4 regions of the Streptomyces sp. BBFR25 genome follow, and region 2 is predicted to be linked to each of the others. Evidence: riboswitches for the same ligand, from Rfam matches in the RefSeq annotation. Region 2 holds a riboswitch; each other region holds the start of a gene.
The links. A riboswitch is a leader RNA that binds a small molecule or an ion and turns the genes downstream of it on or off. The one in region 2 is predicted to bind cobalamin.
Positions count from the first base shown of each region.

Region 1: it holds a riboswitch for cobalamin, as region 2 does, so the genes downstream of both, ACGH52_RS29395 (energy-coupling factor ABC transporter permease) here and ACGH52_RS31015 (ABC transporter substrate-binding protein) in region 2, are expected to answer to the same signal.
Region 3: it holds a riboswitch for cobalamin, as region 2 does, so the genes downstream of both, ACGH52_RS35785 (ABC transporter substrate-binding protein) here and ACGH52_RS31015 (ABC transporter substrate-binding protein) in region 2, are expected to answer to the same signal.
Region 4: it holds a riboswitch for cobalamin, as region 2 does, so the genes downstream of both, ACGH52_RS25645 (ribonucleoside-diphosphate reductase subunit alpha) here and ACGH52_RS31015 (ABC transporter substrate-binding protein) in region 2, are expected to answer to the same signal.

Region 1 is NZ_CP172447.1:6,437,764-6,441,804, forward strand. It holds gene ACGH52_RS29380 (ATP-binding cassette domain-containing protein) at 1-581, opposite strand, end outside; gene cbiQ (cobalt ECF transporter T component CbiQ) at 578-1,327, opposite strand; gene ACGH52_RS29390 (energy-coupling factor ABC transporter substrate-binding protein) at 1,328-1,684, opposite strand; gene ACGH52_RS29395 (energy-coupling factor ABC transporter permease) at 1,681-2,379, opposite strand; cobalamin riboswitch at 2,409-2,595, opposite strand; gene ACGH52_RS29400 (potassium channel family protein) at 2,674-3,231, opposite strand; gene ACGH52_RS29405 (chloride channel protein) at 3,228-4,041, opposite strand, start outside.
Region 2 is NZ_CP172447.1:6,803,640-6,807,680, forward strand. It holds gene ACGH52_RS31005 (ABC transporter ATP-binding protein) at 1-665, opposite strand, end outside; gene ACGH52_RS31010 (FecCD family ABC transporter permease) at 662-1,780, opposite strand; gene ACGH52_RS31015 (ABC transporter substrate-binding protein) at 1,777-2,742, opposite strand; cobalamin riboswitch at 2,851-2,972, opposite strand; gene ACGH52_RS31020 (ferric reductase-like transmembrane domain-containing protein) at 3,160-4,041, shown strand, end outside.
Region 3 is NZ_CP172447.1:7,973,667-7,977,707, forward strand. It holds gene ACGH52_RS35775 (M56 family metallopeptidase) at 1-605, shown strand, start outside; gene ACGH52_RS35780 (fasciclin domain-containing protein) at 880-1,539, shown strand; cobalamin riboswitch at 1,620-1,806, shown strand; gene ACGH52_RS35785 (ABC transporter substrate-binding protein) at 1,870-2,946, shown strand; gene ACGH52_RS35790 (iron ABC transporter permease) at 2,979-4,004, shown strand; gene ACGH52_RS35795 (ABC transporter ATP-binding protein) at 4,001-4,041, shown strand, end outside.
Region 4 is NZ_CP172447.1:5,594,014-5,598,054, reverse strand. It holds gene mctP (monocarboxylate uptake permease MctP) at 1-1,279, shown strand, start outside; gene ACGH52_RS25650 (GNAT family N-acetyltransferase) at 1,352-1,858, shown strand; cobalamin riboswitch at 1,919-2,078, shown strand; gene ACGH52_RS25645 (ribonucleoside-diphosphate reductase subunit alpha) at 2,199-4,041, shown strand, end outside.

The sequences.
Region 1 (4,041 bases), 370 kb from region 2:
AGTCCGTCCAGGGTGGCGAGCAGCCGTTCCTGCCCGTCCGGGTCGAGACCGGCGGTCGGTTCGTCGAGGATCAGCACCCGGGGCCGCATCGCGACCGCCCCGGCGATCGCGGTGCGCTTGCGCTGCCCGTACGACAGCAGGTGCGTGGGCCGGTCGGCCAGCGCCGCGATGTCCAGTGCGGCGAGCGCCTCCCCGACCCGCGACCTGACCTCCGCGTCGGACAGCCCCAGGTTCAGCGGACCGAAGGACACGTCCTGGCCGACCGAGGCCGCGAAGAGCTGGTCGTCCGGGTCCTGCACCACCAACTGCACCGTGGTCCGCAGCCGGGTCAGCCCCTTGCGGTCGTACGTCACCGGCTCCCCGCCGAGCGTCAACGTGCCCGCACGCGGCCGCAGTCCGCCGCTGAGCAGCCGCATCAGCGTCGTCTTGCCGCTGCCGTTGCGGCCGAGCAGCGCCAGCGCCCGCCCCTCGCACACCGCGAAGTCCAGGCCCGTCAGCACGTCCGGGCCCTCCTCGTACCCGAACGACGCGCCCCGCAGGGCCACCAGGGCCGGTTCCGCCGACCGCACCGGTCCGTTCACGACAGGGGTCCTTCCAGTACGAGGGTGAGGCCGGTCAGCCCCGCCAGCAGGGCAAGGCTCGCCGCCGTGAACGGCAGCGAGACGCGGGCCTCGGGCACCAGCACGCGCAGGGTGCCGTCGTAACCGCGCCCGGCGAGCCCCGACTGGAGCCGCGCCGCCCGGTCGAAGGCCCGCACGAACGCGGTGGCGCCGAGCCCGCCGAGGGAACGCCAGGCCGCCGCCCGGCTGGTGTGCCCGAGCCGCGCGGCCTGCGCCTCCCGGACGCGGCGCACCGAGTCCAGCAGCAGGAAACTCATCCGGTACGTCACCAGTGCCACGTCCACGACCGGCGCGGGCACCCCGGCCCGCACCAGGCGCGGCAACAGGTCGGACATCGGCGTGGTGAACGCGAACAGCAGCACCCCCAGCGAGGCCGCCGAGGTGCGCAGCAGCAGCCCGCCCGCGCGCGCCGCACCGCCGTCGGCCGCCGACAGGAACCCGTCCGGGCCGCCGACCTGCACGAGCAGCGGCAGCGCCCCCGTCACACAGAAGCCCAGCGGCACCCGGTACGCCCGCCACAGCCGGCGCCCAGGCACACCCGCCGGGCCGAGCAGCACCGTGAGCGCCGCCACCAGCACCAGCGCCGCACCCGGCCAGGGCGGCAGCGAGATCGCGAGCCCGGTGAGGCCGAGACCGAGCACGGCCTTGTCCACGGGATGGCGGCGCCGCCAGCGACTGGCGTGCGCCGCCGCGTCGATCGGCAGCACTCAGTCCCCTTCGGGGATGTCCCGCGGTACCGCCGTGGCCCTGGAAGCCGCCGACGCCCGCTCCTCGCCCTGCCGCCGTCCCCGGCGCAGCCCGAAGTAGTACGCCAGCACGCCCGCGCCGAGCGCGGCCTGCAGGGCGAACAGCGCCGACTCGACCTCCCCGGACGGCGGTTCGTACAGCGGGGAGAACCACGGCTCGTAGTCCGGTTCGATCTCGGTGATCGCCGTCTCCGCCTCCGCGTCGGCCCCGGCGAACGGCTCCTCCTTGTGGTCGCCGAGCCCCAGCACCAGCGGCAGCACCGCCAGCGCGGCCACGGCGAGCAGCAGCAGGGCGTTGATCCTCGCGTTGCGGCTCATCGGGCCACCGCCTCCCGCTTCCGCTCGCCGGTCCGGGTCAGCAGCACGCCCAGCCGGGTCAGTTCGCCCTTGCTGGACTGCACCAGCAGCCGCATCACGATCACCGTGAGCAGGCCCTCGCTCACCGCGAGCGGGATCTGGGTCACCGCGAAGATGGACCCGAACTTGCCGAGCGCGCCCGTGAATCCGCTGCTCGGGTCCGGGAAGGCCAGCGCCAGCTGCACGCTGGTCACGCAGTACGTGGACAGGTCGGCGACGAACGCCCCGAAGAACACGGTGACCATCAGCGGCACGTCGAAGCGGCGCAGCAGCCGGTAGACGCCGTACCCGGCCCAGGGGCCGGCGATCGCCATCGAGAAGACGTTGGCGCCGAGCGTGGTCAGCCCGCCGTGGGCGAGCAGCAGCGCCTGGAAGAGCAGGGTGATGGTGCCCAGGACCGCCATGATCGGCGGCCGGAACAGGATGGCACCCAGGCCGGTGCCGGTCGGGTGCGAGCAACTTCCGGTGACGGACGGCAGTTTCAGGGCCGAGAGAACGAACGTGAAGGCGCCGGAGGCGCCGAGGAGCAGCGTGCTCTCCGGATGCTCCCTGACCTCACGGGTGAGTGACCGGACTCCGTGGACGACGAACGGCGCGGACGCGACACCCCAGGCGATCGCGTGCGCCGGTGGCAGAAAGCCCTCGGCTATGTGCATGGCTCAGCAGACCCTCTCCAGCACCTCGTGGATGGACGACGCGCCTTGGCCGGTCTCCTGGCTTACGGGTACCACCGCCCGTGCTCCGCCTTCCCGGATCGCAAGCGATCCAGTGGCTGCCCGCGAGGGCCGGAGCCGGACTTCCCGATTCACAGTGGCGAGGGCCGCACCGGCATCACACCGGATTTCCCGTTCACCAAGGCGTGGCGACAGTAGTGCTCCCACGGGGGCGGGCACAAGCGGGCCTCGGTACTGCGGAAACGCCCGGTGCCGGGTGCGGGGGCCGCACCGCCGTCAGCGCGAGCGGCCCCGCTGGGGCCCCCGGACCACCCTGTCCCGCATCCGGGTGGTCAGCGCGGTGGCGGCGGCGGTGAGGAAGACGAAGCTGTACGTGATCTGCAGGACGGTCACCACCCGCGCGGCCTGGCCCCGCGGGGTGATGTCCCCGTACCCGACGGTGGCGAGCGTCACCACGGTGAAGTACAGCGCGTCGATCCTGGTGTGCAGGCCGTGGAACTCGCCCGGCGACTTGGCCAGCGCGTAGTACGTGGCGGAGAAGACGTGCACGGACAGGACGATCAGCAGGGAGATGACCACCCCGGGCCGGCTGTCCGGGTGGTCGAGGAGGACGTGCCGGATCTGCCGCAGCAGCAGCACGGCCACGACGGTCAGCAGTGCCGCGAACAGCGTCCAGCTCAGTGCCGGCCGCTGCGGCCCCAGGTGGTCGAGGGGGAGCAGGAAGTAGGCCACGACCACGGCGGCCGCGATCCCGGCCCGCACGAGCCAGGGCCGTACGGCGTCCCAGCCGACGCGGGGGCGCGGGCCCGAGGGCGCGGTCCGGCGGTCCCTCACCGTGCCGCTCCCGTTGTCGGCGCCCCGCCGGACGCCCGGTCCTCCCCCGGCTCCGTGCGCCGCACCAGCTGGGCGACGACGAACGCGACGACCGACGCCATGACGATCAGCGGCGTCTGGTCGTGGGCGTCGCGGCCCATCAGCAGCACCGCCAGGACCGAGCTGGCCAGCGGCAACCCGGTCACCGCGGCCGCCGCGGCGGCGATGCCGAGGGCGAGGGCCGGGGTCGCGCCGAAGCCGGGCAGCCCGGAGCAGGCCAGCGCCGTCGCCGCGCCCAGCAGGACGGCCGGGAAGATCGGGCCGCCGCGCAGCGCGCCCAGCGCGATGCCCCAGGCCAGCCCCTTGCACGCGACCAGCGCCACCAGCGCCCCCACCGACCAGGCGTGCGGGTGCGCGGCGAGCTGGGCGAGGGTGGCCTGGCCGGACAGCGCCGCCTCCGCCGGGGAGCGGCCGGTGATCAGCGCGTAGGCGGCGACACAGACGCCGACCGCCGTGGCGCAGGCGACGGTGCGCGCGGCCGTGTGACGCCGCGTCCAGGTGACGGTGCGGCGGCCCAGTTCGCGGCCCAGCGTGACGAGTACGGCGATCAGGGCGGCGACGGGCAGGCCCCACAGGAAGTCGCCCGCGTCCGGACCGGCCTGGGGCGGCAGGTCGGGCAGGGCCAGCGCGCCGATCTCGAGCCCCGTCCACCGACCGAAGCCGGTGAAGACCAGGGCACCCGTCGCGCTGGCCAGCAGACAGGGCAGCAGCAGCGCGACCAGCCGGGCGCCGGCCAGCCCCGCCCCCTCGATGAGCAGGACCGCCGCAGCG
Region 2 (4,041 bases):
GGTGGGCCGGAGGCGGTGACTTCGCCGTCGTGCAGGACGTAGAGGCGGTCGCAGTAGTAGGCGGCCAGGTTGAGGTCGTGCAGGGCGAGCAGGACGGTCGTGGGCAGGCGGCGCAGGGTGCCGAGCACCGACAGCTGGTGCCGGACGTCGAGGTGGTTGGTGGGTTCGTCGAGGACCAGGAGGGTGGGCCGCTGGGCCAGGGCGCGCGCGATGAGGACGCGCTGGCGCTCGCCGCCGGAGAGCCGGTCGAAGGGGCGGTCGGCCAGGTGGCGGGCGTCGACCGCGAGGAGCGCGCCGTCGATGAGTTCGGCGTCCTCGGCGGTGTCACCGGCGAGGAGTCGTTTGTGCGGGGTGCGGCCCATGGCGACGACCTCGCGGACGGCGAGGTCGAAGTCGGCCGCCGAGTCCTGGACCACCGCCGCCACCGTACGGGCCAGTTGCCGCACCGGCAGCGACCAGGCGTCGCCTCCGTCGACGAGGACCTGGCCGGTGTCGGGGCGCAGGACGCGGTAGACGGCGCGCAGGAGGCTTGATTTGCCGCTGCCGTTGGGGCCGACGAGCCCGATGGTCTCGCCCGGACGGGCGGTCAGGGAGACGTCGCGCACCAGGTGACGGGCCCCGGCGGTGAGCGTGACCCCGTCGACGCTCAGGTCGGACGCGGTCATGCCACTCCTCGGTCCGTGCCGCGCCGGGCGTCCCGGCGCATCAGCCACAGGAAGAACGGCCCGCCGCACAGGGCCGTGAGCACACCGACGGGTATCTCCATCGGGGCGGCGACCGTCCGCGCGGCGATGTCGGCCCAGATGAGGAAGACCGCCCCGCCGAGCGCCGCCGTCGGCAGCACCCGGCGGTGGTCGCCGCCGACGAACAGGCGCACGATGTGCGGCATCATCAGGCCGACGAACCCGATCGGTCCGGCCGCCGCGACCAGCACTCCCGTGACGAGGGAGAGCAGGACGAACAGCCGGGCACGGAACCGCGCCACGTCCAGACCCATCGTGGTGGCCGCCTCCTCGCCGGTCAGCAGCAGGTTCAGATTGCGGGCCTGCACCATGAGGACGCCGACACCGAGGAGCAGGGCCGTGCTCGGCAGCCACAGCGTGCCCCAGTCGACCCCGCCCAGGCCGCCCAGAGTCCAGGCGAGGACCGCGCGGGCCTCGTTGCCCCGGTCGGTGGTGAGCAGCAGCAGATCGAGCAGCGCGGTGAGCACCGCCGCGATCGCGACCCCGGACAGCACCAGCCGCGACGAGGTGATGCGTCCGCCGGTGCGGGCCGTGGCGTAGACGAGCAGGAGCGCGCCCAGGGCGCCCACGAAGGCGGCCACCGACAGGGAGGCCGGTCCGAAGACGGTGACGCCGAACACGATCACGGTGACCGCGCCGAGGGACGCCCCGGAGGACACTCCGAGCAGGTAGGGCTCGGCGAGCGGATTGCGCACCAGGGCCTGCAGCGCGGTGCCGACCACCGCGAGCCCGGCTCCGGTGACGGCACCGAGCAGAACCCGCGGCGCCCGCACGTCCACCACGATGGTCTCCCGGGCCCGCGACCAGTCCGGCTCGTGCCAGTCGGCACCCAGCGCATGCGTCACGATGCCCCACACCTGGCCGGGCGGCACCTGTACGGAGCCGATCGCCAGGCCGGCCGTGGCGGAGACGATGAGCAGGGCGGTGAGTACGAGCAGCGTGATGCCCGACCTCGTACGGCCCGGCCCCGGCTCGGTGGTCCTCCGGCGTCGCACCACCGGCTCGGCGGACGTGTCGGTGGCGGCGGCCTGGGTCACCGGAAGCTCTCGGGGTGCAGTCCGCGGGCCAGGTCGTCGACCGCGTAGGCCGAGCGGATGCCGACCAGGGTGGCGGTCAGCGGCAGCACGACGAATCGCTTGTTCCTGATGGCGGGCACGTCGGCGAGCGCGGACTGGGACAGCAGGAACTTCTTCTTCTGCTCGACGCTTCCGGCGCCCGCGTAGTCGTAGACGGCGATGACCTCCGGCCTGCGCTCGATGACCTGCTCCCAGGAGACGTCGCCGAAGACGTCGTCGAGGTCGGCGAAGACGTTCTCGCCGCCGGCCAGCCGGATCAGTTCGGTGCCGAGGCTCTTGCCGCCCGCGGTGAAGGCGGCCTTGTCGCCGCTGTCGTACACGAAGACGGGCACCTCGGGCTCGGCCTCGACCTCGGCGGCCGCCTTGCCCACGCGGCCTTCGAGGTCGGCGACGAGCTGGTCGGCCCGGTCCGGGACACCGAAGATCTTGCCGATGGTGCGGATCTCGTCGTAGGTGTCCTTCATCGTCACCCGCCTCTTGCCGCAGTACTCACGGTTGAGATAGGTGTCGATGCCCGCGTCGGCGAACGCCTCGCGGGAGCGGCCCTCCTTCTCGGCGAAGGCGCTGCCGTAGCCGCCGTAGACGAGATCCGGTTCGGCGTCCAGCACCCTCTCGAACGACGGTTCCTTCTCCGCCAGTTCGGGGATCGCCTCGTAGTCCTCCTCGAGGCTCGGCAGGACGGCGGAGTCGGGGAAGGCCGTACCGACCATGCGGTCCTTCAGGCCGAGGGCGAGCATCAGCTCCGCCGGGTGCTGGTGGATGGTGACCACCCGCGACGGCGGCTTGTCGTACGTCGTCTTCACGCCGCAGTTGTCGACGGTGACGGGAAAGCCCGCGGGCACGGCCGCGGTGGCCTTCGCGTCCTGGCCGCTCTGCTCCGGCGAACCGCAGCCGGTGGCCAGCAGCACCGACGAAAGAGCCATGGCAGCCGCCGTGGCACGGAGGAACCCGCGTGTGCGGGCAGGGGTGAACAACTGGGACACGTGAAGCCTCCTGGAGTCCGCGCTCCTCGGATCGGGCCCGCGACGGACCAGTGTCCTGACTCCCGGATCGACGATCCCTCCGCCTTCCCGCGCGGTGCGCAGTGGCATGTCGGAGGGGCGCTCCCCGGTCACAGTGGCGGGACCGTGCCGGATTCGCACCGGCTTCCTGTCTCCCGTCGCGGCGATGACCAGGCGATCCTACGTTTCCCCGATCGACGGGCGAAAGGGCGGGCGGAGCCGGCCGCGTGATGGCTCTGGCCGGATAACACCTCGGAGGATCGCCGCCCCTTCAGCCAGACTTGTTGCCCCACGCCACATGCGCACCACCCCCGCGATAGTCCGTGCCCGGGAGGCCCGATGCTGTCAGACGCGAGGCCGGACGAAGACGGGTCGGCGGACCCGCCCGGGCGGCAACGTCCTCCCGGTGACCGCGTCGCGCTGCGCGGCGACCTGCGGTCCGCCCTGCCCGACGCCACCGCGGCGGTGGTGGTCACGGCGCTCGTCTTCGCGCTCCTGTACGCCCGCATGGAATCGGGTGCTTCGGACACCGTCGCGGTCATGCCGTTCATGGACGATCCCGGTACGTACTGGATGTACCTGCTCAGCCAGGCGTTCGGATGGTCGGGGCTGCTGTGGGCCTGGGGCACGGTCATGCTCGGCCTGCTGCTGTCGGGACCACGCCCCACCCGGCTGCCGGTCTCCCGGCAGGTACTGGAGCGCTGGCACCGCACCACGAGCCTGACGACCATGGCGCTGATGGCGGCGCACGCGCTGATGTTCGCGGCCGAACTCGTGCGCTACGAGACGGAGGTGGACTGGGCGGAACGGCTCTGGGTGGGCTTCGCGGACACCTTCGTGCCGGGCTGGTACGACTCCGGAACCGGCCGGATCGCCATCCCGCTCGGCCAGGGCGCCCTGTACTTGGCGATCCCGCTGGGGCTGCTGTTCTACGTCCGGCACCGCATCGGAGCGAACACCTGGCGGCGGCTGCACCGTTTCGTGATCGTCGTCTACGTGCTCAGCGTGTGGCACACGCTGCTGTACGGAACCAACGTCTGGTACGGGGAATGGCCCCGCACCGTCCTGTGGCTGCTGCAACTGCCGGTCGCGGCACTGCTGTTGCTCCGCCTGCTGCGACCGGCCCGGCGGGCCGAACGGCTGGGCTCCGCCCGCGGGCGCGGTGGCGCGGCCCGGCCCGGGTGGTGGATGCGGGGGGCAGGCCGGGTCGCCGCCGCGGCC
Region 3 (4,041 bases), 1.2 Mb from region 2:
GCGCCCACCGCGCGCTGGCCGGGCTGCCGGGCACCGGGGTGGCCGTGCTTCCGGACGACGTGCCCTACGCGTACGCGCTGCCGGGCGGACGCCGGGACCGGGTCGTGGTGAGTACGGCCCTGCTCGACTGCCTCGAACCGGGGGAGCGGCGCGCCCTGTTCGCCCACGAGCGCGCCCACCTCGCCGCCCGGCACCACCGCTTCCTGCTCGCCGTCCGGCTCGCCGCGCTGGCCAACCCGTTCCTGCGCCCCCTGCGGACGGCCGTGTCCTACACGGCGGAGCGGTGGGCGGACGAGGCGGCCGCACGGGCGGTCGGTGACCGCCGTGCGGTGGCGACCGCGATCGGCAAGGCTGCGCTCGTCTCCCGCGGCACCCCTGTCGCCACCCTCGCCACCCTCGCCGGCCTCGCGGCGCCCGGCCCGGTGCCCCGCCGGGTGGCGGCCCTGCTGGGGCCCGCTCCCGCAGTCCGCACCTGGCCCCCGGTGTTCACCTCGGTGGGCCTGGCGGCGTGGGCGGCGGCCGCCGGAACCGCCGTATCGGCGATGTCGTCCGCGAACGCGGCCGTCACGATGTTCCTCATCCTGCGGGCCGCGACGCCGTTCTGACCGGCCCTCACCGACGCCGAGACTTCCTCACTCGATCGGGTGAGGAACCAATCCGGAACGGTGCCCGCTCCGGATTCCCCGTGTGAGGGAAGAACCAAGACCGCGCCGACAGCGAACCGCCGGCTGACCCCGGACCCGGGTCGCCCGGCCACCACGTAACGGCACCGCGTACTCGGCGGCCCGCCGCACACCACGTCAGCTCCGCACCATCACCCCGCAGCGCCACTGCGTATCGACGCAGTCCTCGCGCTGCCCGTTTTCAGGGAGATTCTCCATGAACGCCCGTATCCGTCGTTCCGCCGTCGCCGTCGTCGCGGCCGCCGTCCTGCCCCTGTCCCTGGCCGCCTGTTCCGACGACGGCGACAGCGGCTCCTCGGACTCCGCCCAGGCCGCCTCCTCGGCTCCCGCGGCGAGCGACGACCAGTCGTCCGACACCTCCGGCGGCATGACGGACTCCGACGAGCCGTTCGGCCCTGCCTGCTCCACGGTGCCGAAGGAGGGTGCCGGTTCGTTCGACGGCATGGCCAAGGACCCGGTCGCCACGGCCGCCTCGAACAACCCGGCCCTGTCCACGCTGGTGACGGCGGTCAAGAAGGCCGGTCTGGTCGACACGCTCAACAACGCCGAGAACATCACCGTGTTCGCGCCGACCAACGACGCCTTCGCCAAGATCCCGAAGGCCGACCTGGACAAGGTCCTGGGCGACAAGGCGATGCTCACCGACATCCTGACCTACCACGTCGTCGGCCAGAAGCTCGCGCCGAAGGACCTGGAGAAGGGCTCCTTCGAGACGCTGCAGAAGTCCGAGCTGACCACCGCGGGCTCGGACGAGTCCTACAAGGTCAACGACTCCGCCAAGGTCGTCTGCGGCAACGTGAAGACCGCCAACGCCAACGTCTACGTCATCGACACCGTCCTCATGCCGAAGAGCTGACGCGCGGGCGGGCGTGGCGGCCCGAGGGCCGGGGGAGCGGGTCGGGCAGTGGCCCGTCCCCCGGCGGGGCGATGACCCTGTGGTAGCTTGCGCAAGCCAGTCGAACCCACCTGGTGGGTCAGGGAATCCGGTGCGAATCCGGAACTGACGCGCAGCGGTGAGGGGGACGGGCGGGACACGGGCCACTGGGCGGCGTACGCCGTCCGGGAAGGCGTCCCGTCCGGTCGATCCCGAGTCCGAAGACCTGCTGGCACCCGCGCCGCGTGCGGCGCGGGCCGCATCGTACGGACGGGCTTCGCGCATGAGCCCTCGACGCCAGAGGATCCTTCCTTGCCAGCAGCACGCCCCGTCGGCCCCCGGCGACTCCTCCTTTCCCGGCGCGCCCTGCGCGGCCCCGTCCTGTTCCTGTCCGGCGCCCTGCTGATCTCCGGCTGCGGGTCCGGTGCCGGCACCGACGACTCGGCCGCGGAGTCCGACGCGGTCGGTTACCCGCGCACCGTCCGTGACTGCGGGCACGACGTCCGGGTCGACGCGCCCCCGCGCCGGGCCGTCTCCCTCAACCAGGGCACGACGGAGATCCTGCTCTCGCTCGGCCTCGCCGACCGTATGGCGGGCACCGCCACCTGGACCGACCCGGTCATGAAGGGACTGGAGAAGGCGAACGCCGATGTCCCCCGGCTCGCCGACGACATGCCGTCCTTCGAGACGGTCCTGGACGCCGAACCCGACTTCGTCGCCGCCTCCTTCGCCTCCACGCTCGGCACCGGCGGCGTGGCCACCCGCGAACGGTTCACGAAACTCGGTGTGCCCGCCTACCTGTCCCCGTCCGACTGCGCCGGCAAGGACAACAGCGGCGACGGCGACGGCGTCCGGAACGAACCCCTGTCCATGGACACCGTCTACCGCGAAGTCCGCGACCTGGCCCGCCTCTTCGGCGTCGAGCAGCGCGGCGAGAAACTCGTCGCCGACCTCCGGTCCAGGGTCGACAAGGCGACATCCGGCATCGACGCCTCCGGCGTCACTCTCATGTACTGGTTCGCCAACTCCACCTCGCCCTACTTGGCGGGCTGCTGCGGCGCCCCCGGCGTCATCACCCATGCGGTCGGCGCCCGGAACGCCATGGACGACACCCACGAGGAGTGGCCGCAGGTCGGCTGGGAGACCGTCGCCGACCGGGACCCCGACGTCCTGGTCCTCGGCGACCTCACCCGCAGGTCCCAGACGGCCGAGACGGCCGCGAAGAAGATCGAGTTCCTGGAGTCCGACCCCGTGACCAGGAACATGACCGCGGTCCGCGAGAAACGCTACGTGCTGCTCAGCGGACAGGCCATGAACCCCACCATCCGCACCGTCGAGGGCGTGGAACAGGTGGCGGCGGCCCTGCGCGGGTTCGGACTCGCCCAGTGACGTCCGCGAGCCGGACGGCCCCCGTCCCCGGCATACGCGCACCGCGCGGCGCCCTCGGGTGGGCGGCGGCCGGAACCCTCGCCCTGTGCGCCTCCGTGGCCGTCGCCGTCACCATCGGCCCCGCGGACATCGGCGTCGCCGACGTGTGGTCCGTGATCGCCGCCCACCTCGGGGCCGGCACCACCGCCGGGGACGTCTCCCCGATCCGCGCCGGCATCGTCTGGGACCTGCGGCTGCCCCGTACCCTCCTCGCCGCGGTGTGCGGCGCGGGACTCGCCGTCTGCGGGGCCGTGCTCCAGTCCCTGCTGCGCAACCCGCTCGCCGACCCCTTCGTCCTCGGCGTCTCCTCCGGTGCCTCGACCGGCGCCGTCCTGGTCGTCGTGCTCGGCGTGGGAGGCGGCGCGCTCTCCGTCTCCGGCGGGGCGTTCGTCGGGGCGGTCTGCTCCTTCGCGCTGGTGATGCTGCTCAGCCACAGCCTCGGCGGCACCACGGACCGGGTGGTGCTCGCGGGCGTGGCGGCGATGCAGCTGTTCTCGGCGCTCACCTCCTTCGTGGTCATGACCGCCGCCGACGCCGAGACCACCCGCGGCGTGCTGTTCTGGCTGCTCGGCTCGCTCGGCGGCGCGGGCTGGAGCGACGTGTGGACCGGCACGGCGGTCCTGGTGCTGGTCCTGGCCGTGTGCCTCGGTCACGCCAGGACGCTGGACGCCTTCGCCTTCGGCCAGGACGCGGCGACCGCGCTCGGCGTCCACGTGGCCCGCACCCGGCTGGTGCTGCTGTGCGCCACCGCTCTGCTCACCGCCGCCCTGGTGGCCTCGGCGGGCGCGATCGGCTTCGTCGGGCTGGTGCTGCCGCACGCGGTACGGGCGCTCACCGGTCCCGGACACGCCCGGCTGCTGCCGGTCTGCGCGCTCGCCGGTGCCGTGTTCCTGGTGTGGGTCGACACCCTGGCCCGTACCGTCCTGGAACCCCAGGAGGTCCCGGTGGGAGTGGTGACCTCGCTGATCGGTGTGCCGGCCTTCGTGCTCGTGCTGTACCGCACCCGGAGGACACGGTGACCCTGAACGCCGAGCGGGTCTCCCGCACCACCGGTGG
Region 4 (4,041 bases), 1.2 Mb from region 2:
CTACGTGACGACCTCGGACTTCGTGCGCGGCCGGTTCGGCTCCAAGGGCCTGTCGCTGGCGGTGGCCGTCACCGGCATCCTGGCGACCATGCCGTACATCGCGCTCCAGCTGGTCGGCATCCAGGCCGTGCTCGACGTGATGGGCGTCGGCGGCGGCGAGGACACCAACTGGTTCATCAAGGACCTGCCGCTGCTGATCGCCTTCGGCGTGCTCGCGGCGTACACGTACTCGTCGGGGCTGCGCGCGCCCGCGCTGATCGCGTTCGTGAAGGACACGCTGATCTACATCGTCATCGCGGTGGCGATCATCTACATCCCCATCAAGCTGGGCGGGTTCGACGACATCTTCGCGTCGGCGAGCGACAAGTTCACCGAGACGGGCGCGGGCGGAGTGGTACCGAACGCGGGCGGCCAGTGGACGTACGCGACCCTGGCGCTCGGTTCGGCGCTCGCGCTCTTCATGTATCCGCACTCGATCACCGCCACGCTGTCCTCGCGCAGCCGTGAGGTGATCCGCCGCAACACCACGATCCTGCCGCTGTACTCACTGATGCTGGGCCTGCTCGCGCTGCTCGGCTTCATGGCGATCGCGGCCGGGGTCAAGGTGGAGAACGGCCAGCTGGCGATCCCGCAGCTGTTCGAGACCATGTTCCCGGACTGGTTCGCGGGCGTGGCCTTCGCGGCGATCGGCATCGGCGCCCTGGTCCCGGCGGCGATCATGTCGATCGCGGCCGCGAACCTGTTCACCCGCAACATCTACAAGGACTTCATCAAGCCCGACGCCACCCCGGCGCAGGAGACGAAGGTCTCCAAGCTGGTGTCGCTGCTGGTGAAGGTGGGCGCGCTGGTCTTCGTCCTGGGCATGGACAAGACGGTCGCGATCAACTTCCAGCTGCTGGGCGGCATCTGGATCCTGCAGACCTTCCCGGCCCTGGTCGGCGGCCTGTTCACCCGCTGGTTCCACCGCTGGGCGCTGCTCGGCGGCTGGGCGGTCGGCATGGTCTACGGCACGGTCGCCGCCTACGGTGTCGCCTCGCCGACCCAGAAGCACTTCGGCGGCTCCTCCGACGAGATCCCCGGCATCGGCGAGATCGGCTACATCGGTCTCACCGCCTTCGTGCTGAACGTCCTGGTCACCGTGGTCCTGACCTTCGTCCTGAGGGCGGCCAAGGCGCCCGACGGCGTCGACGAGACCAAGCCGAGCGACTACACGGCGGACGCCGGCGACCCCGGCGTCCAGGTGGAACTGCCGCCGGCCACGGCGGGCAGCTCGCACTAGCGGCGCCACGTCAGCGGGCCGTCGGAGAAATCCGGCGGCCCGTTGTCGTACCCGTCGGGCACACTCGGCGTCATGGACTTCGTGATCCGGCGGGCGAGCGCCGAGGAGTACGACACCCTCGGCGAGATCACCGCGCAGGCCTACTTGGGCGACAACCTCCTCGACTTCGGGGCGAGCGACTCCTACCTGGAGGAGCTGCGCGACGTGGCCAAGCGGGCCGCGGCCGCCGAGGTGCTGGTCGCCGCGGCGGGCGCCCAGGTGCTCGGCGGCGTGACCTTCGTGCCGTCCGGCGGCCCCATGGCGGACATCGCGCGTCCCGGCGAGGCCGAGATACGCATGCTCGCCGTCGCCCGCGAGGCACGCGGCCGCGGGGCCGGCGAGGCCCTCGTGCGGGCCTGCGTCGACCGCGCCCGGTCCGTGCCGGACTGCGCGGGCGTCGTGCTGTCGACCCAGCGCGCCATGCACACCGCCCACCGCCTCTACGAACGCCTGGGCTTTTGCCGCACCCCCGCCCGCGACTGGAACCCCCTGCCGGAGCTGGACGACATCATGCTGCTCGCCTACGGGCTGACGCTCTGACGCCAGCCCAGAGCGACACCTGACGCGCCGTCCGGACACAACATCTGGGGGTGCTCGCGTCACCCGGCACAAGATGTATGCTCGTGCTCGCTGTCGCCGCAGGGGAATCCGGTGCGAATCCGGAACTGTCCCGCAACGGTGTACTTGCGTGCATCCGTACGTCTTCACGTGCGCGCACGCCTGTCCAGTCCGAGGACCTGCCGACAGTGCGCCCGGCCGCCTTGGCCCGGGTGCCATGACGTCCGGGCCTCGTGGAATGGGCCGGTGGACGCGACGCCGTGCGCGCTCGTGAGCCCCCTGCCCTCCGCCAGGCCCCGTGCCGAGCGAGGGAGTGCTCCACGTGACCATCGCGCCAGCCGATCCGGCTTCAGCGACCCCGGTGACGGCGACCGGGGAACCCGACGGACCCGGTGCCGCCCTGCTGCGGACCCTGACCGGGCTGACCGCCGACCTCCAGGGCGCCGACCCCGGCCGGGTGGCCGCCGCCGCGCTGCGGGGCCGGTCCGCCCATGCCGACGAGGCCGAGCTGCGCGAGCTGGCCACGGAGGCGGCGGCCGGTCTGATCTCCGAGGACCCGGTCTACTCCCGGCTGGCCGCCCGGCTGCTGACCATCGGCATCCGCGCCGAGGCCGCCTCCCAGGGCGTCGCCGCCTTCACCGACTCGGTCGCCACCGGCCACCGCGAGGGCCTGATCGCCGACCGCACCGCCGCGTTCGTCCGGCTGCACGCGGCCCGCCTGGACGCGCTGATCGACCCGGACGCCGACGACCGCTTCGGCTACTTCGGGCTGCGCACCCTCTACAGCCGCTACCTGCTCCGGCACCCCATCACCCGCAAGCCCGTCGAGACGCCCCAGCACTTCCTGCTGCGGGTCGCCGCCGGACTCGCCGAGGACGACACGGACCGCGCGGTGGACGAGGTCGCCGCCCTGTACGGCCTGATGAGCCGCCTGGACTACCTCCCCTCCTCCCCCACCCTCTTCAACTCCGGCACCCGGCACGCCCAGATGTCGTCCTGCTACCTCCTGGACTCCCCCAAGGACGAGCTGGACTCCCTCTACGACCGCCTCCACCAGGTCGCCCGCCTCTCCAAGCACGCCGGCGGCATCGGCATCGCCTACTCCCGCGTCCGCGCCCGGGGTTCGCTGATCCGCGGCACCAACGGACACTCCAACGGCATCGTCCCGTTCCTGAAGACGCTGGACGCCTCGGTCGCCGCCGTGAACCAGGGCGGCCGCCGCAAGGGCGCCGCGGCGGTCTACCTGGAGACCTGGCACGCGGACGTCGAGGAGTTCCTGGAGCTGCGGGACAACACCGGCGAGGACGCCCGCCGTACGCACAACCTGAACCTCGCGCACTGGGTCCCGGACGAGTTCATGCGCCGGGTGGACGCCGACGGGACCTGGTCGCTGTTCTCCCCCGCCGACGTGCCGGAGCTGACCGACCTGTGGGGCGAGGAGTTCGACGCGGCCTACCGCAGGGCCGAGGAAGCGGGGCTCGCCCGCAAGTCGCTGCCCGCCCGTGAGCTGTACGGCCGCATGATGCGCACCCTCGCGCAGACCGGCAACGGCTGGATGACCTTCAAGGACACCGCCAACCGCACCGCGAACCAGACCGCGACCCCCGGCCACGTCGTCCACTCCTCCAACCTCTGCACGGAGATCCTGGAGGTCACCGACGACGGGGAGACGGCGGTCTGCAACCTGGGCTCGGTCAACCTCGGCGCCTTCGCCGACCCCGCGAGCGGCGACATGGACTGGGCGCGCCTGGACGCCACCGTCCGCACCGCCGTCACCTTCCTGGACCGGGTCGTCGACATCAACTTCTACCCGACCGAGCAGGCGGCCCGCTCCAACGCCCGCTGGCGTCCGGTCGGCCTCGGCGCGATGGGCCTCCAGGACGTCTTCTTCCAGCTCCGCCTGCCCTTCGACTCCCCCGAGGCGAAGGCCCTGTCCACCCGGATCGCCGAGCGGATCATGCTCGCCGCCTACGAGACCTCCGCCGACCTCGCCGAACGCGGCGGCCCCGCCCCGGCCTGGGAGAAGACCCGTACGGCCCAGGGGGTACTGCACCCGGACCACTACGACGTGACGCCCGCCTGGCCGGAGCGCTGGGCCGCGCTGCGCACGCGGATGGCGACGACCGGGCTGCGCAACTCCCTGCTCCTGGCCATCGCGCCGACCG